Regions from separate parts of the Streptomyces sp. RLA012 genome, predicted to be linked through region 3. Evidence: riboswitches for the same ligand, from Rfam matches in the RefSeq annotation. Region 3 holds a riboswitch; each other region holds the start of a gene.
The links. A riboswitch is a leader RNA that binds a small molecule or an ion and turns the genes downstream of it on or off. The one in region 3 is predicted to bind cobalamin.

Region 1 (6,872 bases), 7.3 Mb from region 3:
GCCCTCGTCCTCGGCGATGGAGCCGCCGGCGTCGTAGACGAAGGACATCGCGGCGTACCAGTCACGGGTGGGCTGGTACCAGGCGCTGTACTTGCTCCCCTCCTTCTTCTGGATCTTGTCCAGGTCGGAGATGAGCTCCTTGTACGTCTTCGGGGGCGTCTTGATGCCGACCGAAGCCGCCACGTCCTTGCGCCAGTTACCGACGCGGCCACCGGCGTAGTACGGCACACCGTAGGTCTTGCCCTGGTAGGTGACGGAGGACTTGAGGCCGTCCAGCCAGTCCGCCGAGTTCTCGAACTTCGACGCGTCCACGGGGGCGAAGGCGCCCTTGACCACGTAGCTGAGTATCTCGCTGTTGCCCATCTCGACCACGTCGGGGGCCTTGTCGGTGGCGAGGACCGCGTCGAGCTTGGCGTTCTTGTCCGGCCAGCCGTAGTACTCGTGGTTGATCTTGACGCCCGGGTGGGCCTTCTGCACCACCGCGTCGGCGGCCTTGACCAGTTCCGGCCAGTTGTTCTGCGCGTCCACCGTGAGCCAGACGGTCAGCGCCTTGGCATCCGCGCCGTTGTCCGAGCCCCCGGACTTGTTGTCACTGTCCCCGCATGCCGCGATGGAGACCATCATGCCCGCGATACCGATCGCGGCTGCCAGCTTCCGCTTCACGCCACCCTCCTCAGGGATGCCATAAACCCCCCTGCCCACCGCGGTGACACATGCCGAAGCGTTGCCGAGTACGGCCCGTGGGACTGGGACTGGACCAATGGTGTAGACCAGTACGGGGAGCTTGGCCTAGACCTAGAGGGGTGTCAAGGGTGTGTAAGCCCGGCCGACCGTCCGTTATGGGACCTACATATGCAAGGATCTTTAAGTAGGTAAGTGGCATAAACAACAGGACCGTTCATGCACCACGGCCGCCCCGCCCCACACCTCTCCCCGCCGCCGATCCGTGCCGCCGATCCGGCTCTTCTGCGCGCGGTGGACTAGACCAACAGGTAGACCAACGGTATATAGAGGGGATCACGGAGCATGCGGGGGGACACTCGCACACAAAGCCGTGCCACGATGTGAGCCGTGACCGACGGGATGTCGGTCGCTTCGGCACCCGGAGCCGGGAAGGCAGAGCATGAGCACCGACGTCAGCAGTGCGGAGAACGAGGGTGGGGCCCCCATCCGTACCGCGCGCGTGCCCAAGTACTACCGCCTCAAGAAGCATCTGCTCGACATGACGGAGACACTGCCGCCCGGTACACCGGTACCGCCCGAGCGCACGCTCGCCGCCGAGTTCGACACCTCGCGCACGACCGTGCGCCAGGCCCTCCAGGAACTGGTCGTCGAGGGCCGCCTCGAACGCATCCAGGGCAAGGGCACCTTCGTCGCCAAGCCCAAGGTCTCCCAGGCGCTCCAACTCACCTCGTACACCGAGGACATGCGCGCCCAGGGTCTGGAGCCCACCTCGCAGCTCCTGGACATCGGCTACATCACCGCCGACGACACCCTCGCCGAGCTGCTCGACATCTCGGCCGGCGGCCGGGTGCTGCGCATCGAACGCCTGCGCCTCGCGAGCGGCGAGCCGATGGCGATCGAGACGACCCATCTGTCCGCGAAGCGCTTCCCGGCGCTGCGCCGCAGTCTCGTGAAGTACACCTCGCTCTACACCGCGCTCGCCGAGGTGTACGACATCCATCTCGCGGAGGCCGAGGAGACCATCGAGACCTCGCTGGCCACCCCGCGCGAGGCCGGCCTGCTCGGCACCGACGTCGGCCTGCCGATGCTGATGCTCTCCCGGCACTCGCTGGACCGGCAGGGCGAACCGGTGGAGTGGGTGCGGTCGGTGTACCGGGGCGACCGGTACAAGTTCGTGGCCCGGCTCAAGCGCCCGCAGGAGTAACAGGAGCAAGAGGCCACGGGCGCCCGCAGCCGTAACAGGCCACGAGCGCCCGCAGGAGCAGCGCGCCACGAACCTCTGCGGGAGCTGCCGGCCCAGGGCACCTGTAGGCACCTGCAAACACCCGCGCAAGCAGCGAGCCCGAGGCGCCTGCGGCTCCCGCGAGCCCGGCGCCCGCGGGAGCCGCAGGCCACAAGTACCGGTGGGAATCGGCCACTTGCGTCGGCGCGCCGGGTACGTCCGCGCGCCCCGTCCCGGATCGAGATGCGGACGAGGGGTTCCGTTTGCCTGACACCGTCGCCTAGATTGCCTGCGCATTGCACAGGTGACCAGCCAGGAGACGGAGCCGCCGTATGTCAGACGCGCCTGAACCGAAACCGCCGGCGGCGAAAGCGCCGCTGGTGACACCGCTCCGCGCAGTGATCGCCGTGTGCCTGCTGGCACCCTTCGTCGCGATGCTGTGGGTCGGCTCCTACGCCAAACCGGACCCCGCCTTCATCGGCATCCCGTTCTTCTACTGGTACCAGATGCTGTGGGTGCTCATATCCACGGTGCTCACGATGACCGCGTACAAGCTGTGGCAGATCGACCAGCGGGCCCAGCGCTCCCGGTCCGACCGCGCTTCCGCCGAGGGGGGTGCCGGAGCATGAACGACGGTGTGAACGGCGTCGCACTCGGCGTCTTCATCTTCTTCTTCCTGGCCGTCACGGTCATGGGCTTCCTGGCCGCGCGCTGGCGCCGGGCCGACGACGAGCACAGCCTCGACGAGTGGGGCCTGGGCGGGCGGTCGTTCGGCACCTGGATCACCTGGTTCCTGCTCGGCGGCGACCTCTACACGGCGTACACCTTCGTCGCCGTACCGGCGGCGATCTACGCGGCGGGTGCGGCCGGCTTCTTCGCCGTTCCGTACACGATCATCGTCTACCCGCTGATCTTCACCTTCCTCCCCCGCCTGTGGTCGGTCTCCCACAAGCACGGATATGTGACGACCTCGGACTTCGTACGCGGCCGCTTCGGCTCCAAGGGTCTGTCCCTCGCCGTGGCCGTGACCGGCATCCTCGCCACCATGCCGTACATCGCGCTCCAGCTGGTCGGCATCCAAGCCGTCCTCGACGTGATGGGCGTGGGCGGCGGCGACGACACGAACTGGTTCGTCAAGGACCTCCCGCTGCTCATCGCGTTCGGCGTACTGGCCGCGTACACCTACTCCTCGGGGCTGCGGGCCCCCGCCATGATCGCATTCGTGAAGGACACCCTGATCTACATCGTGATCGCGGTGGCCATCATCTACATCCCGATCAAGCTGGGCGGCTTCGACGAGATCTTCAAGGCGGCCGGCGACAAGTACACGGCGGCGGGCGCGGGCGGGCTCGTCCCCGCCGAAGCGGGCCAGTGGACGTACGCCACTCTCGCCCTGGGCTCCGCGCTCGCGCTGTTCATGTACCCGCACTCGATCACGGCGACGCTGTCCAGCCGCAGCCGTGAGGTGATCCGCCGCAACACCACGATCCTCCCCCTGTACTCCCTGATGCTGGGCCTGCTGGCGCTGCTCGGCTTCATGGCGATCGCCGCCGGGGTGAAGGTCACCAACGGCCAGCTCGCCATCCCGCAGCTCTTCGAGAACATGTTCCCGGACTGGTTCGCGGGGGTGGCCTTCGCGGCGATCGGCATCGGCGCGCTCGTGCCCGCGGCGATCATGTCCATCGCGGCCGCGAACCTCTTCACCCGCAACATCTACAAGGACTTCATCAAACCGGACGCGACCCCGCAGCAGGAGACCAGGGTCTCCAAGCTGGTGTCGCTGCTGGTGAAGGTGGGCGCGCTGGTCTTCGTCCTGACGATGGACAAGACGGTCGCGATCAACTTCCAGCTGCTCGGCGGCATCTGGATCCTGCAGACCTTCCCGGCGCTGGTCGGCGGCCTGTTCACCCGCTGGTTCCACCGTTGGGCGCTGCTCGCGGGCTGGGCGGTCGGCATGCTGTACGGCACGCTCGCCGCGTACGGGGTCGCCTCGCCGACCCAGAAGCACTTCGGCGGCAGCTCGAAGGAGATCCCCGGCATCGGGGAGATCGGTTACATCGGTCTGACGGCATTCGTCCTGAACGCCGTGGTGACCGTCGTCCTCACCTTCGCCCTGCGCGCCTTCAAGGTCGTCGACGGCATCGACGAGACGTCTCCGGAGGACTACACGGCGGACTCGGGCGAACCCGGGGTCGAGGTGGAGCTCCCACCCGCCACGGCCCCGACCCACTGACCACGCGGAACCACAGGGGCGGCGGGGGTTCACCACCCCCGCCGCCCCCTGCGCGTCCCGTGCCTCGGCCGCGTCGCTCTCTTCACCCAATCCCTTTCCGCACCCAATCGCTCTCCTCGCCCAATCGCTCTCCTCGCCCAATCACTCTCCTCACCTAGAAGTTGACGCTCTGAAACCGACGCGACACAACATCTGGGGGTGCCACCGCAGCCCGACACAAGATGTATGCTCATGCTCGCTGTCGCCGCAGGGGAATCCGGTGCGAATCCGGAACTGTCCCGCAACGGTGTACTTATACGTGTTCGCGCATGCGCGGGCACGTATTCGCGTCAGTCCGAGGACCTGCCGACAGTGCGCCCGGCCGTCCGGCCCGGGCGCAGGACGTCCGGGCCTCGCGGAATGGGCCGGTGGACGCGACGCCGTGTGCGCTCGTGAGCTGCCCCCGCCCCGCCAGGCCCCGTGCCGAGCGAGGGAGAGCCCCAAGTGACCATCGCGCCAGCCGACCCGGCTTCAGCTACCGCTTTTGCACCGCAGGAGCAGCAGCGGAGGCAGGTCCCGGTGGAGACGGACGGTCCCGGTACCACGCTGCTGCGTACCCTGACCGACCTCACCGCCGACCTCCCCGACGCCGACCCCGGCCGGGTCGCCGCCGCCGCGCTGCGCGGCCGGTCCGCCCGCGCGGACGACACGGAGCTGCGCGAGCTGGCCACCGAGGCGGCCGCCGGCCTCATCTCCGACGACCCCGTCTACTCCCGGCTGGCCGCCAGGCTGCTGACGATCAGCATCGCGGCGGAGGCCGCCTCCCAGGGCGTCACGACCTTCTCCGAGTCCATCGCCACGGGCCACCGCGAGGGCCTGATCGCCGACCGCACGGCGGAGTTCGCAGGGCTGCACACGGCCCGTCTGGACGCGCTGATCGACACCGACGGCGACGACCGCTTCGGCTACTTCGGCCTGCGCACCCTGCACAGCCGCTATCTGCTGCGGCACCCGATCACCCGCAAGGTCATCGAGACGCCCCAGCACTTCATGCTCCGCGTGGCCGCGGGCCTGGCCGAGGACGACACGCACCGGGCCCTGGACGAGGTCGCGGCGCTCTACGGGCTCATGAGCCGCCTCGACTACCTCCCCTCCTCCCCCACGCTCTTCAACTCCGGCACCCGGCACCCGCAGATGTCGTCCTGCTACCTCCTCGACTCCCCGCTGGACGAGCTGGACTCCCTCTACGACCGCTACCACCAGGTGGCGCGCCTGTCGAAGCACGCGGGCGGCATCGGTCTGTCGTACAGCCGGATCCGTTCCCGCGGCTCCCTCATCCGCGGCACGAACGGGCACTCCAACGGCATCGTCCCGTTCCTGAAGACGCTGGACGCCTCGGTCGCCGCCGTGAACCAGGGCGGCCGGCGCAAGGGCGCGGCCGCGGTCTACCTGGAGACCTGGCACTCCGACATCGAGGAGTTCCTGGAGCTGCGCGACAACACCGGTGAGGACGCCCGCCGCACCCACAACCTGAACCTCGCGCACTGGATCCCGGACGAGTTCATGCGCCGGGTCGACACCGACGGGCAGTGGTCCCTCTTCTCGCCCTCCGACGTGCCCGAACTGGTCGACCTGTGGGGCGAGGAGTTCGACGCGGCGTACCGCAGGGCGGAGGCCGAGGGGCTCGCCAAGAAGACCATCCCGGCCCGTGACCTCTACGGCCGCATGATGCGCACCCTCGCGCAGACCGGCAACGGCTGGATGACCTTCAAGGACGCCGCCAACCGCACCGCCAACCAGACCGCGGAGCCGGGCCACACCGTCCACTCCTCGAACCTGTGCACCGAGATCCTGGAGGTCACGGACGACGGCGAGACCGCGGTGTGCAACCTGGGCTCGGTGAACCTCGGCGCGTTCGTCGACACGACGGCCGGGGACATCGACTGGGAGCGGCTGGACGAGACGGTCCGCACGGCCGTCACCTTCCTCGACCGCGTGGTCGACATCAACTTCTACCCGACCGAGCAGGCCGGCCGGTCGAACGCGAAGTGGCGGCCCGTCGGCCTCGGCGCGATGGGCCTCCAGGACGTCTTCTTCAAGCTGCGCCTGCCCTTCGACTCGCCCGAGGCGAAGGCCCTCTCCACGCGCATCGCCGAGCGGATCATGCTCGCCGCGTACGAGGCCTCGGCCGACCTCGCGGAGCGCGGCGGCCCGCTCCCGGCCTGGGAGAAGACCCGTACGGCCCGTGGCGTCCTGCACCCCGACCACTACGACGTGGAGCTGACCTGGCCGGAGCGCTGGACGGCCCTGCGGGAACGTATCGCCGCCGTCGGCATGCGCAACTCGCTGCTCCTCGCCATCGCCCCCACCGCCACCATCGCGTCCATCGCGGGCGTGTACGAGTGCATCGAGCCCCAGGTCTCGAACCTCTTCAAGCGCGAGACGCTGTCCGGTGAGTTCCTCCAGGTCAACTCCTACCTGGTGAAGGACCTGAAGGAGCTGGGTGTCTGGGACGCCCGCACCCGCGAGGCGCTGCGCGACGCGAACGGCTCGGTGCAGGACTTCGCCTGGATCCCGGCCGACGTACGAGCCCTGTACCGCACCGCCTGGGAGATCCCGCAGCGCGGCCTCATCGACATGGCCGCCGCCCGCACCCCGTACCTGGACCAGGCCCAGTCCCTGAACCTCTTCCTGGAGACGCCGACCATCGGCAAGCTCTCCTCGATGTACGCGTACGCCTGGAAGTCGGGCCTG
Region 2 (6,872 bases), 9.5 Mb from region 3:
GCAACGGGGACCAGCGTTTCGAGGTCGACGGCGCCGACCTCGCCGCCCGGTTCCTGAGGGACCGCGGAGCCGGCGAGGACACCGTCGCCGTGGTGTGGGACGCCGTCGCGTTGCACACCTCGGACGGGATCGCCGCACGAAAGGGCCCGGAGGTCGCCCTCGCACAGGCGGGAATCGGCCTCGACATCTTTGGCCGCGGCAAGGAAGAGCTCCGAGCGGGATTCGCCGAGCGGGTCCACACCGCTTTTCCGCGGGAGGACCTCGGCTACGCGCTGACCGACATCATCGTGCGGCAGGCCCTGGCCAACCCCGCCAAGGCCGGCCCCGTGGGTGGCTTCCCCGGCCAGGTGCTCCGCCGCCATCTGCCGTACGGAACGCTGCCGGACTGGCACGACGTGATCGACGCCTCGGGCTGGGGCGACCGGCCGGCGGCCGTCCGTTCGGACGCCGCCGTCGCCAGGGAACCCCACGAGCTCGCCGGGCTCTTCGAACGGTGTCTGGAGGCCGGTGACCTGGACGGCCTGGTCTCCCTGTACGAGCCCCGGGGCGTCTTCGTCCCCGATCCGAGCGGCACCGCGGTCACCGGCACCGCCGCCATCAGGGAGGCACTGCGCCCGTACGTCGACAACGAGGCGCATGTCGCTCTTCAGCTCAGGAAGATCCACCGGGTGGGAGACATCGCCGTGCTGTCCTCGACCGCCACGGTGACCGGCCTCGCCCCCGAGCCGGTGACGACCGACACCACCGAAGTGGTGCGCCGCCAGCTCGACGGCCGCTGGCTCTACGTGGTGGACGATCCGTTCTTCGGCGCGTAGGACGAGACGATGGCTGATTCCGGTCCCCGGCAGGGGGGCCGGACGCGGCGGCCCGCCGGAAATTCGGTTGACCGCGATGGTGCGGCGCGGGCTAGGTTCCACGCATGGTCGAGATTCAGGGCTCGTACGACGAACTGTTCTCCGCGGTGCCCGGCGCGCTGGCCGCATTGCTGGACGCCGGGGACGCGGGCGCCTCGGTGGCGGTCTTCGTGGACGGCGAGCCGGTGGTGGACGTCTGGGGCGGATGGGCTGACGCGGACCGTACGATCCCCTGGCAGCGCGACACGATCACCGGCGTGTGGTCGGTCACCAAGACGATGACGGCGCTGTGCGCCCTCGTCCTGGCGGACCGCGGTGAGCTCGACCTGTCCGCGCCGGTCGCGCGGTACTGGCCGGAGTTCGCCGCGGCGGGCAAGGGCGGGGTGCTGGTGCGGCATCTGCTCGCGCACACCGCGGGCCTGCCCGACTGGGACGAGGCCTTGACGGTCGAGGAAGTCTGCGACTGGCCGTCCGCCACCGGGCGGCTCGCGCTGCAGGCTCCGCGGTGGGAGCCGGGCACCGCGGCCGGATACCACTCGCTCACCCAGGGATTCCTGGTGGGCGAGGTCGTGCGCCGGATCACCGGCGGCAGCGTGGGTGAGTTCTTCGCCGCCGAGGTGGCCGGGCCGCTGGGCGCGGACTTCCACATCGGGCTGTCCGCGGAGCACGACCACCGGGTCGCGCTCTCGGTCCCGCCGCCGTCACGGGACGAGGACTACCTTTCGAGCGCCCCCGGCAGCACCGCAGCACCCGCCGACGGGACTGCGATACGGGTTCGTGACGGCAACAGCGTGGCCTGGCGCCGCGCGCAGATCCCCGCGGCGAGCGGGTTCGGCCATGCCCGCTCGGTCGCGCTCGCGCAGTCGGCCATGGCGTGCGGGGGAACGGTACGAGGTGTGCGGCTGCTGTCGCGGGAGGGCTGCGAGCGGGCGTGGCAGGAGCAGTTCCGCGGCGAGGACCGCATGCTGGGCATGCAGATGCGCTGGGGCCTGGGGTACGGCCTGTTCGGCAGCACCTACGGCTGGGGCGGCTGGGGCGGCTCGATGGTCATGATCGAGCCCGACGCCCGCATGGTGGTGGCGTACGTGACCAACCAGATGCGCGAACCCGGGGACGACAATCGCGGACTCGACATGGTCATGGCCGCCTACGACGGCCTTACGGGCCTGCGCGCCTGACCCACCCACCGGGCGACCCACCTACCGGGCGACCCACCCACCGGGCGCGCATCAGGGTCCCGCGACACCGCCACCCTCCTGGACGTGACGGGCCGGGGACACGCGTGTCCCCGGCCCGTCGAACGGATCGGCCCGTCGAACGGATCAGTCGGCGGGCAGTTCGGCGCGGACCGTTCGGGCGGCCGCGACCAGGTTCTCCAGGGACGCCCGGGTCTCGGGCCAGCCGCGGGTCTTCAGTCCGCAGTCGGGGTTGACCCAGAGCCGTTCGGCGGGGATGGCCTCAAGTCCCTTGCGCAGCAGGGCGGCTGCCTCGTCCGCGCTCGGCACGCGCGGGGAGTGGATGTCGTACACACCGGGCCCGGCCTCCCGCGGGTAGCCGTGCTCGGCCAGCTCGCGGCCCTGACTCTGGCGGGGGTGGCCGTACACGGTGGCCCGTGCCGCCGCGGCTGCGGACTTCGCTGTCACGGAACTCTCCTTCGCGAGCTGTGTCCCTGGGATCCCGGGACGGGACGCGAGCGCGAAGGAACGCCAGACCGGGCGGACGCACGGTGGCCGTGCCCGCCAGGTATGTACGCCGACCCGCCCACGAGGTCACCGGGATGTCCGCGCACGCATCGTTCGTACGCGGGCAGTTGGCAGGTCTTCGGACTCGCGAGCACGCCCTCCTGACGGAGGAACACCTACTGGCCGTCGCTTCCCAGACCCTGTTCGTCGGGCCCAGTGCGTATGACGGCGGTCGTTCCCGCTCACCGCTGCGGGGCAGTCCCGGATTCCCACCGGGTTCCCTCTTGCGACGCATCCCGCCTGGCGGACGGGGGCGAACCAGCTGCACGGGCCAGCTTGGGGGGTGGAGCCCGGCCGGGGCGAAGACTTTCCGGCCGGCATGATCAGTTCGCGTCGCTCCCGAACGCCCGCAGGATGCGCTCGGCGGCGAGCGTGGCCGTCAACTCGCCGTCCCTGACCTGCTGTTCGAGGGCGGGCCCGAGGGCGCGTACGGCCGGGTCGGCGTGCAGCCGGCCGAGGAGTTCGTCGCGGACCATCGTCCACGTCCAGTCCACCTGCTGCTCGCGGCGCTTGGCGGCGAGCCGGTCGGTGGAGTCGAGGAGCGTACGGTGCTGTTCGAGACGCTCCCAGACCGTGTCCAGGCCGGTCGACTCACGGGCGCTGCAACTGAGCACCGGCGGGGTCCAGGCGGCGTCGACGGGATGCATCAGCCGCAGCGCGCCCGCCAACTCCCGTGCCGCGCCCCGGGCGTCGCGCTCGTGCGGTCCGTCCGCCTTGTTGACGGCGATGACGTCGGCGAGTTCCAGAACGCCCTTCTTGATGCCCTGCAACTGGTCTCCGGTGCGGGCGAGGGTCAGCAGCAGGAAGGAGTCGACCATGTTCGCGACCGCGGTCTCGGACTGGCCGACGCCGACCGTCTCCACCAGGACGACGTCGTAACCGGCCGCCTCCATCACCACGATCGACTCCCGGGTCGCCTTGGCCACCCCGCCGAGCGTGCCCGCGGTGGGGGAGGGCCGCACGAAGGCCGCCGGGTCGACGGCCAGGCGCTCCATCCGCGTCTTGTCACCCAGGATCGACCCGCCCGTCCGACTCGACGACGGGTCGACGGCGAGCACCGCGACCCGGAACCCGAGCGAGGTGAGCAGCGTGCCGAACGCGTCGATGAACGTCGACTTGCCGACGCCCGGCACACCGCTGATCCCGATCCGCCGGGCCCGCCCGCTGTGCGGCAGCAGCTCGGTCAGCAACTCCTGTGCCATGGCCCGGTGCTGGGGCTTCGTCGACTCGACGAGCGTGATGGCACGCGCCACCAGCGCCCGCTTCCCGTCGAGTACGCCCTTCACATAGGTGTCGAGGTCGATCGCCATGGGGGTCAGAGGACGTGACCGAGATCGGTGGCCAGGCGCTCGACCAGGTCGTACGCCGCGTCCGGGATCACCGTTCCGGGCGGGAAGACGGCCGTCGCGCCCATCTCCAGCAGCGTGGGCACGTCATGCGGCGGAATCACCCCGCCGACCACGATCATGATGTCCTCGCGCCCTTCCTCGGCGAGCTGCTCCCGCAACGCCGGTACGAGGGTGAGGTGTCCGGCCGCCAGCGAGGACACCCCGACGATGTGCACGTCCGCCTCGACGGCCTGGCGGGCCACCTCGCCCGGGGTCTGGAACAGCGGGCCGACGTCGACGTCGAAGCCGAGGTCGGCGAAGGCGGTGGCGATCACCTTCTGGCCGCGGTCGTGGCCGTCCTGGCCCATCTTGGCGACCAGGATGCGGGGGCGGCGACCCTCGGCCTCCTCGAAGGAGGACACCAGCGTGCGGGTGCGCTCGACGGACGGGGACTCACCTGCTTCGGTGCGGTACACACCGGAGATCGTACGGATCTGGCTCGCGTGCCGCCCGTACACCTTCTCCAGGGCGTCGGAGATCTCGCCGACGGTGGCCTTCGCGCGGGCCGCGTTCACCGCCAACTCCAGGAGATTGCCGGTGCCTTCGGCGGCCCGGGTCAGGGCGTGCAGCGAGTCCTGGCAGGCCTGCTCGTCGCGCTCCGCGCGCAGCCGCCGCAGCTTCTCGATCTGCTGGGTGCGCACCGAGGAGTTGTCGACCTTGAGGACGTCGATCTGCTCGTCGGTCTCCACGCGGTACTTGTTGACGCCGATGACCGGCTGGCGCCCGGAGTCGATCCGGGCCTGGGTGCGGGCCGCGGCCTCCTCCACGCGCAGTTTCGGGATACCGGCGTCGATGGCCTGCGCCATACCGCCCGCCGCCTCGACCTCCTCGATGTGCTGCCAGGCCCGGCGCGCGAGGTCGTACGTCAGCTTCTCGACGTACGCGCTGCCGCCCCACGGGTCGATCACCCGGGTGGTGCCCGACTCCTGCTGGATCAGCAGCTGGGTGTTGCGGGCGATGCGCGCCGAGAAGTCGGTGGGCAGGGCGAGCGCCTCGTCGAGGGCGTTGGTGTGCAGCGACTGCGTGTGACCCTGGGTCGCCGCCATCGCCTCCACACACGTACGCGTCACGTTGTTGAACACGTCCTGCGCGGTCAGTGACCAGCCGGAGGTCTGCGAATGGGTGCGCAGGGAAAGGGACTTGGTGTTCTTCGGGTCGAACTGCTTGACCAGTTTGGCCCAGAGCAGCCGCGCCGCCCGCATCTTGGCGATCTCCATGAAGAAGTTCATGCCGATGGCCCAGAAGAAGGACAGCCGGGGCGCGAACGCGTCCACGTCCAGCCCGGCGCCCAGGCCGGCCCGCAGGTACTCCACCCCGTCCGCGAGTGTGTACGCCAGCTCCAGGTCGGCCGTCGCGCCCGCCTCCTGGATGTGATAGCCCGAGATGGAGATGGAGTTGTAGCGCGGCATCCGCTGCGAGGTGAAGGCGAAGATGTCGGAGATGATCCGCATCGACGGCTTCGGCGGATAGATGTAGGTGTTGCGGACCATGAACTCCTTGAGGATGTCGTTCTGGATGGTCCCGGCCAGCTTCTCGGGCGGTACGCCCTGTTCCTCCGCCGCCACGATGTACAGCGCCAGCACCGGCAGCACGGCGCCGTTCATCGTCATCGACACCGTCATCCTGTCCAGCGGGATGCCGTCGAAGAGCTGCCGCATGTCGTAGATCGAGTCGATCGCCACACCCGCCATGCCGACGTCACCGGTCACGCGCGGGTGGTCGCTGTCGTAGCCGCGGTGGGTGGGCAGGTCGAAGGCGACGGACAGGCCCTTCTGGCCGGCCGCGAGATTGCGCCGGTAGAAGGCGTTGGACTCCTCGGCGGTGGAGAAGCCCGCGTACTGGCGGATCGTCCAGGGCTGGTTGACGTACATCGTCGGGTACGGGCCCCGCAGATACGGGGCGATGCCCGGGTAGGTGCCCAGGAAGTCCAGGCCCTCCAGGTCCTGCCCGGTGTAGAGCGGCTTGACGGCGATGCCCTCCGGGGTCTCCCAGAGGAGGTCGTCGCCGCCGGTGGCCTTCTTGACGGCAGCGCGCCATTCGTCGGCGCCGCCGTCGGCTGTCGGGACCCCCAGCTCGATCCCGGAGAAGTCGGGGACGGGCATCAGGACACTCCCATGCGGTCGAGGGTGGCGGAGAGCACGGCTACGGCGTCACAGCCCGCGAAGACGTAGGCGTCGACACCGGGGTACTGCCCGGGACGCCCCGCGAGGAACACCTGCGCGGCGCCCGCCGACCGCACCGAGGCGGCGACCTCGGCGGCCCGTTCCTCGTACAGCGCGTCGCTCGAACACAGACAGACCTCGGTGGCACCGCTGTCCTCGAAGGTGCCCTCGGTGACGGGTTCGATGCCGCCCGCCTGGAACAGGTTCGAGGCGAAGGTGAGGCGGGCGGTGTGGGCGGCGGCGGGGCCGAGGGCGGCCAGGAAGATCCGTGGCCGGGTCCCGGTCGCCGCGAGGTGGGCGTCGGAGCGGGCGCGCAGGTCCTCGTACGCCTCGTCGCGGTGTACGCGGGGGAGTCCGCCGGACGGCGGCTCGGGGGCGGATTCGCGCTCCACGGGGCGTTCGGCCAGGTTGGGGAACTCGCTGACCCCGGTGACGGGTTCGCGCCGCTTGGCGAGCTTCGCGCTGCGCGCCTCCCAGGTGGCGGCCAGATCCTCACCGACGCGGCCCGAACGCAGGGCGGCGGCCTGACCGCCGAGTTGCTCGATCCGCTGGAAGAACTCCCAGCCCGCGTGGGCCAGTTCGTCGGTGAGCCGTTCCACGTACCAGGAGCCGCCCGCGGGGTCGATCACCCGGGCGAGATGCGACTCCTCGACCAGGATCGTCGAGGTGTTGCGGGCGATCCGGCGGGCGAACGCGTCCGGCAGGCCGAGGGCGTGGTCGAAGGGC
Region 3 (6,872 bases):
CCGCCGCCACCGACGGGCTGCGCCTCGCCTGCATGCTGTGCTGCATCGGCGCCGCGAACACCCTGGCCAACCCCAAGCGCGCGCTGCGCGGCCTGCCCGGCGCCCTGTACGAACTCGGAGTCGCCGTCACCGTCGCCATCAGCGTGGCACCCCAGCTCGTGCAGAGCGTCCAACGCGTCGCCCGCGCCCGCAGGTTGAGGGCCGGACGCACCAAAGGGCTGAAGGCGTTGCGCGGCACAGCGGTCCCCGTCCTGGAGGACGCGCTCGAACGCTCGCTGCGGCTGGCCGCCGCCATGGACTCCCGCGGCTACGGCAGGGCCGGCTCCGCCACCCGCCGCTCCCGCCGCCTCACCGGGGCGCTGATGCTGCTCGGCATGTGCGGACTGTCCGCCGGCGCTTACGGACTGCTCGACGCGACCGCACCGCGGTTTCTGGGACTGCCGGCCATGGTGTCGGGCGCCCTGCTGTGCCTGGCGGGACTGCGCCTGGGCGGGCGCCGGGTCATCCGTACGACGTACCGGCCCAACCCGTGGCGCCTGCCGGAGTGGGCCGTCGCCGGCAGCGGGATCCTCTCCGCCGTGCTGCTGTTCAGCAACCTCGGCTACCACGCCGCCGATCTCAACCCTTCGATCCATCCCCGGAGTTGGCCGACACTGCCCTTGGTCCCCATCGCAGCGATCCTGCTCGCCGGAACCGCCGGATTCCTGGCCCCGCCCCCGAACCCTCCGCACCCTCCCGCCGTTCCCGCACGGCGCACCGAGAAGGCCGACGCCTCATGATCACCTTCGACCAGGTCACCGTCCACTACGACGACACGGCCGAACCCGCCCTGCGCGAGGTCGACCTGACGGTGGAGGAGGGCGAACTGTGCCTCGTGGTCGGTCACACGGGCGTCGGCAAATCCACGCTCCTCGGCGCCGTCAACGGGCTCGTACCCCACTTCACCGGCGGCACCCTCTACGGCCGTGTCACCGTGGACGGCCGCGACACCGCCCACCATCCGCCGCGCGAACTCGCCGACGTCGTCGGGGTGGTGGGCCAGGATCCGCTGGACGGTTTCGTCACCGACACCGTGGAGGAGGAACTCGCCTACGCCATGGAGCAGTTGGCCATCCCGCCCGCCACCATGCGCAAGCGGGTCGAGGAGACCATCGACCTCCTCGGCCTCGCCGACCTGCGCCACCGGGCCCTGTACGAACTCTCCGGCGGCCAGCAGCAGCGCGTGGCCATCGGCTCCGTCCTCACCGCACACCCCCGTGTCCTCGTCCTGGACGAACCCACCTCGGCCCTCGACCCCACCGCCGCCGAGGAGGTCCTCGCCGCCGTCACCCGGCTCGTCCACGACCTCGGCGTCACCGTCCTCATGGCCGAGCACCGGCTCGAACGGGTCGTCCAGTACGCCGACCGGGTCGTCCATCTTCCCGGTGACGGCCGGGTGTTGAGCGGGCCGCCCGCCGAGATCCCGCGTCGTCGGCACGCTCGCGACTCAGGGCCGGACCGTGGTCGTCTCCACCCACGACGTCGAGTTCGCCGCGCGCGCCGCGGACCGGGTCGTCGTCATGGCCGAAGGGGACATCGTCGCCAACGGACCGACGTCCGAAGTGATCGTCGCCTCACCGGTGTTCGCTCCCCAGACCGCGAAGATCCTGGCGCCGCTGCCCTTTCTCACGGTCGACCAGGTGGCTGCCGCACTCGCCGGAGACCACGACGGCGAGGCGCACTCATGACGTCCACCGCCGCCACCGCCGCCACGGCCATCCGGCTCACCCCGAGGGCCGGGATCATCATCGCCCTGGCCGCCTTCGTCGGACTGGTCGCGTTCTTCTGGCCCTTCGTCGTAGCACCGGGGAAGTTCGGCTCCAATTACGCGCCTCCGCTGATCTTCGGCGTGCTGCTCGTCCTGGTCCTGTGTGTGGTGCTCTCCGAGATCGCCGAGGGCGGCATCGACTCCAAGGCGCTCGCGATGCTCGGCGTCCTGTCCGCCGTCAACGCGGCACTGCGTCCCCTGGGTGCGGGAACCGCGGGCATCGAGACGGTCTTCTTCGTCCTCGTCCTGGCCGGGCGCGTCTACGGCCCCGGCTTCGGCTTCACACTCGGCTGCACCTCACTGTTCGCCTCCGCGCTCATCACCGGCGGCGTCGGCCCGTGGATGCCGTACCAGATGTTCGGCTGTGCCTTCGTCGGCATGCTCGCCGGGTTCCTCCCCCGGGCGAGAGGCCGGCGCGAAGTGCTCCTCCTGGCCGCCTACGGATCGGTGTCCGGCTACCTCTTCGGATTCCTCCTCAACCTCTCCTTCTGGCCGTTCTCCCTCGACCCGAACAGCTCCATCGCCTATCTGCCCGGCCTGCCGTTCACCGAGCAGTGGCACCGCTACGTCGCCTTCGACCTCGCCACCTCCCTGGGCTGGGACACCGGCCGCGCGGTCAGCAACTTCGTGTGCGTCCTGCTGGCCGGCCCGGCGGTACTGACCACCTTCCGCCGCGCCGCCCGCCGTGCGCGTTTCCGGGCCCCGGTCCGCTTCGCCTCCCCGCGGGCGGCATCCGCGGTGCGGGAAAGCCGGTGTGAATCCGGCACGGTCCCGCCACTGTGACCGGGGAGTACGTCGCCGAGCACGACGCCACCGATGACAGCCGGCATCACTTCGTTCAACTTCCCCGCGGTGATCCCCCCGTGGAAGGCTGCTCCTGCCCTCACCTGCGGCAACGGCTTTCTCCGCAAGCCCTCCGAGCGGGATCCGCCCGGGTCGGCGCGCTCGGCTTCGTCGGCTCCACCGCGATCGCCGCGCACGTCTACGCGACGGCCGACCAGAAAGGAGGGCATGGCCGCCTTCGTCGAGAAGCGTCCGTCCCACTGCACCCACCGCTGACCCGCAGATCACACCGGCCGCGCCCCCGTCCGCGAGATGAAGATCACGGCAGGGGGCGCGGTCTTGGCCATGAACCCGACACGCGGTACGGTCTGTGCGATATCGACGACGGTATGGCGGAAGCCGGTGGAAATCCGGCACGGTCGCGCCACTGTGAACGAGACGCACCGCCTGTGACGGGCGGAGCGCCTCGCAAGTCAGACCCGCAGCTGTCGTCCTGTGCACCACCGAGATGGGACGCGAACTCCCGAGGAGGTCCTGCCATGGCGCAGACCGTCGCCCAGCCGACAGCCACCACCCCCGCTCTCCCCGTCAAGCTGCCGATCGGCGCGATCGTCCCCTGGGCGGTCTTCTTCGGCATCCTGATGCTCGTCCTGCTGTACTTCGTCGGCGCCGAGCAGGGCGCCACCTCCGTCGTCTCCGGCGAGGACGTTCACGAGTGGGTGCACGACGCCCGCCACCTCCTCGGCTTCCCCTGCCACTGACACGAGGGACGCCGCACACCCATGAACTCCGCAACCGTAAGAAACCTCCTCGTTCGGGGCATGCTCGCCGGCCTCGCCGCCGGCGTGCTCGCCCTCTGTGTCGCCTACTTCCTGGGTGAGCCCAGCGTCGACGACGCCATCGGCTTCGAAGAGGCCCACGCACCGGCGCACGGCCACGAGGTCGAAATCGTCAGTCGTAGCCTCCAGTCCACCGGCGGCCTCGCCACCGGCGTCCTGATCTACGGGGTGTCCTTCGGCGGTATCGCCGCCCTGGCCTACTGCTTCGCGCTCGGCCGCGTCGGACGCTTCACCCCCCGTGCCACGGCACTGCTGCTCTCGGGTACGGCTCTGCTCGCCGTGTACGTCGTGCCGTTCCTCAAGTACCCGGCCAACCCGCCGTCCGTCGGCGACCCCGACACCATCGGCAAACGTACGACCCTGTACTTCCTGATGATGCTGCTCAGCGTGCTCCTCGCGGTCGGTGCCGTGATCCTGGGCAAGCGACTCGCACCCAGGTGGGGCACGTGGTACGCGACGGTCGCGGCGATCGCCTTCTTCGTCGTCGTGATCGGTCTCGCGTACGCGTTCCTGCCGGTCATCAACGAGGTCCCGAAGGACTTCCCGGCCACGTTGCTGTGGCGGTTCCGTACCTCGGCCCTCGCCATCCAGGTCACGCTCTGGACCGGATTCGGCCTGGTCTTCGGCGAGTTGGCACAGCGCCTGCTGGCTCCGCGACCGGCAGCGGTCGCGCCCGCGCGGGCGACTCCCGTACCGCACTGAGAACAGCACGGGCGATCACGCGCAGAGGGCCCACCGGACCATCCGGGGGCCCTCTCACGTTCTCCCGACACCGATGACCTCCGAACGACTTGACGACTCACATGACTCCCCGATGACGCACGCACGGTGACGGCGGCAACGACAATTGCGGCGGCGTCGTCGACGACGGCAGCGAGGGGCAGGGGCGGAGGATCCGAGCGGCCGGACAACCACGACCGCGGCACATCACCCTCGGCGGACGCGAGGCGGTGGCGCTGACCCCGGAGGAGTACGAGCGGCTGATCGTCAGCAGACGGCAGATCGGCGGCCAGAGCGCCCGGGTGAGGGCGTTGGCGCAGCGCGTGAAGCAGACCGAGGAACTGTTACGCGACCTTGAGACACTGGTCGGCCGGTCGACGGAGACCTGCCCCGGCCCGCACGTGCCGCCGGGCGGCACGGCCCCATGTCGTCAGGCGTCCGACGGGTCGGGCGCGCCGGGCCAGGACGGGGCGCGGGGCCGTTCGGCCATGGGAGGCACCGACTCGGACTGCCTGCGCTGCGCGCTCGCCGCACTCCTTGAGCGCCATCGGGGTGGGCCCGGCGGACGTGGACCGAGTGACCGCCGCTCTTCCTCGTCACCGCGCCGCTGGCCGCTGTGCCCCCGGCCCAGCCATACGGTGACTCCGGTGAGGGTGGGACCGGCCCGGGGGAGTACGCGGCGTAGGGTCTCGGCAGGTCTGGTTCCTCTTTCCGGCCCTTCGTGGAGATCCGGCCGGGCTCGGCTCATGGACCGGTAGGAGGACGGGCCGGGTGTCCGCCGTGTTGATGGAGGAGGTCGTGATGGGGAGTCTGCCTGAGCTCACCACGGGACGGCTGCTCTCTTCATGGCACCTGGATGTGCCCGCGCTCCTGCTGGTCGTCCTGCTCGGCGCGCTGTACGCCTGGGGGCAGCGCGGTTGGCACGGCGGGGCGAGCGGTGGCCCGTGTCCCGCGTGGCGGCCTTCGCACTGCTCGGCCTCGGCACACTCGTTGTGGCCACAATGTCCGCGCTGGCCGTGTACGACCGTGCGCTGTTCTGGCCGGCCGCCGTCCAGAACATCCTCCTCGATCTGATCGCCCCGCTCGGGCTGGCGCTGGGCGATCCGCTCCGACTGGCACTCCGGGCCCTGCCCGAGCCGGCCGCCGACCGCGTACGGCGGGTGATGACCGGACGTCTGATGCGCCTGCTCACCTTCCCCCTGGTCAGCACGGCCCTGGTCCTCGCGACCGAACTGACGGTGTCCTTCACGCCCTACTTCGAGACCGCCCTGCGTGACGGCCGGCTGCACGAGCTGATGTATCTGCACCTACTGCTCGCCGGAAGCCTGTTCGTGGTGCCGGTGCTCACCCGCGAGGAGGCACTGCCGAAGTGGTGCACCCATCCGGTCCGGGCGGCGCTGGTGTTCCTCGACGGGGTCATCGACGCCGTGCCGGGCATCGTGGTGATGACCCACGGCACGCTGATCGCCGGGGCCTGGTATCTGCACCATGCCCCGTCCTGGGCGCCGGACGTGCACTATGACCAGCAGTTGGGCGGCGGCGCCATGATCGGCATTGCCGAACTGGTGGCGCTGCCCCTCCTGCTCACCATCCTTGTGCAGTGGGCGCGCACCGAACGTGCCGAGACCGTCGCCCTTGACCGCCGCCTGGACACGGAGTTGGTCCCGGTGGCCCCCATGGCGCGGGAGTCCGCGCAGGGGCCGGACCTCGTCCGTCCGTGGTGGGAGACCGAGAACAGCGAAGTCGCGCAGCGCATCCGGCAGCAGCGGCCGGGACGCTGACACACGCCGGGCGGCAATCTGTCTGTCCAGGCGGCCCTGGAGGCGGCGACGGCCGTCCACCGGAAGCGGCCGACGGGCACGGCACCGACGTACGGCGGCGCATCCCGGATCCCTACGACACCGAGGACAACCGAGCCCGGCGCCGCCGCTGTCGGGGACTCGCCGAACAACTCGGCACCCGGCCCGAGACCGTAGCCCTGGCTTGGAGGAGCGCCAGGAGGATGGGCTCCGTGTGAGCGCGGGCGACAGCCGGACGGGTGTCACCCACCGCGAGCAGTACATGCTCGTGCCACTGTGCCGAGGCACGGCAGTCGGCACCGGCGACGGTATCGGCGGGCTTGCTGTCACCGGCCTCGCCGCATCGTAGGCGCGCCGGGTGCGGACCGGGTCAGGTGTGGGACTGCTCCGGACCCTGGTCGGGGCGATGTCGCCGCGCAGCACGCTGTAGCGCACGACATCCGGCCACCGCCCGTCGCGGAACACGGTGCTGCGCAGCACGCCCTCGCGGGTGAAGCCGGCCTTCTCCAGTGCGCGCTGCTCGGCGATGTTCTCCGTCTCGGTGTCCGCTTCGATCCTGACCACCGGAGTGTGTGCGAACAGGTACCGTGTCAGCAGTCGTTGGGCCTGTGTGCCGACACCGCGGCCCCGGCCCTCCGGCAGCAGTTGGGCTCCGATGTTCCAGCAGTGCGAGTTCCGTGAGGTCGCGACCTTCCGCCAGGCCACGAAGCCGAGCCGGTCGGCGCCGGTCACCACCATCAACTGGCCATCCCCATCGCTCAGCAGGCCGTCCTGCACCCAGCGCCGCCGCCAGCGTCCTGGGTCCGACCACCCGAGCCATGGGAACGGCCCGGTCGCCTCCGGATCCATCAGGAACCGTTCGAGCACCGACAGGTCATCCTCGATCACTGGACGCAGTATCACGGGATCGTCGCTCATCCCGAT

Region 1: another riboswitch for cobalamin. It lies ahead of RV986_RS17630 (ribonucleoside-diphosphate reductase subunit alpha); the one in region 3 lies ahead of RV986_RS51045 (CbtB domain-containing protein).
Region 2: another riboswitch for cobalamin. It lies ahead of RV986_RS08260 (5-methyltetrahydropteroyltriglutamate--homocysteine S-methyltransferase); the one in region 3 lies ahead of RV986_RS51045 (CbtB domain-containing protein).

Annotation. Positions count from the first base shown of each region.
Region 1 is NZ_JBWDPA010000002.1:3,911,676-3,918,547, forward strand. Features, by position in the region: gene RV986_RS17610 (extracellular solute-binding protein) at 1-663, opposite strand, end outside; gene RV986_RS17615 (GntR family transcriptional regulator) at 1,124-1,888, shown strand; gene RV986_RS17620 (DUF3311 domain-containing protein) at 2,239-2,535, shown strand; gene mctP (monocarboxylate uptake permease MctP) at 2,532-4,139, shown strand; cobalamin riboswitch at 4,365-4,503, shown strand; gene RV986_RS17630 (ribonucleoside-diphosphate reductase subunit alpha) at 4,623-6,872, shown strand, end outside.
Region 2 is NZ_JBWDPA010000002.1:1,741,387-1,748,258, reverse strand. Features, by position in the region: gene RV986_RS08270 (nuclear transport factor 2 family protein) at 1-815, shown strand, start outside; gene RV986_RS08265 (serine hydrolase domain-containing protein) at 920-2,032, shown strand; partial or broken gene RV986_RS08260 (5-methyltetrahydropteroyltriglutamate--homocysteine S-methyltransferase) at 2,177-2,425, opposite strand; cobalamin riboswitch at 2,650-2,874, opposite strand; gene meaB (methylmalonyl Co-A mutase-associated GTPase MeaB) at 2,920-3,906, opposite strand; gene scpA (methylmalonyl-CoA mutase) at 3,912-6,086, opposite strand; gene RV986_RS08245 (methylmalonyl-CoA mutase family protein) at 6,086-6,872, opposite strand, start outside.
Region 3 is NZ_JBWDPA010000002.1:11,222,373-11,229,244, forward strand. Features, by position in the region: gene RV986_RS51030 (energy-coupling factor transporter transmembrane component T) at 1-779, shown strand, start outside; gene RV986_RS51035 (ECF transporter S component) at 776-2,590, shown strand; partial or broken gene RV986_RS51040 (aldehyde dehydrogenase family protein) at 2,624-2,814, shown strand; cobalamin riboswitch at 2,959-3,094, shown strand; gene RV986_RS51045 (CbtB domain-containing protein) at 3,130-3,351, shown strand; gene RV986_RS51050 (CbtA family protein) at 3,373-4,131, shown strand; partial or broken gene RV986_RS51055 (cytochrome c oxidase assembly protein) at 4,951-5,930, shown strand; partial or broken gene RV986_RS51060 (GNAT family N-acetyltransferase) at 6,450-6,866, opposite strand.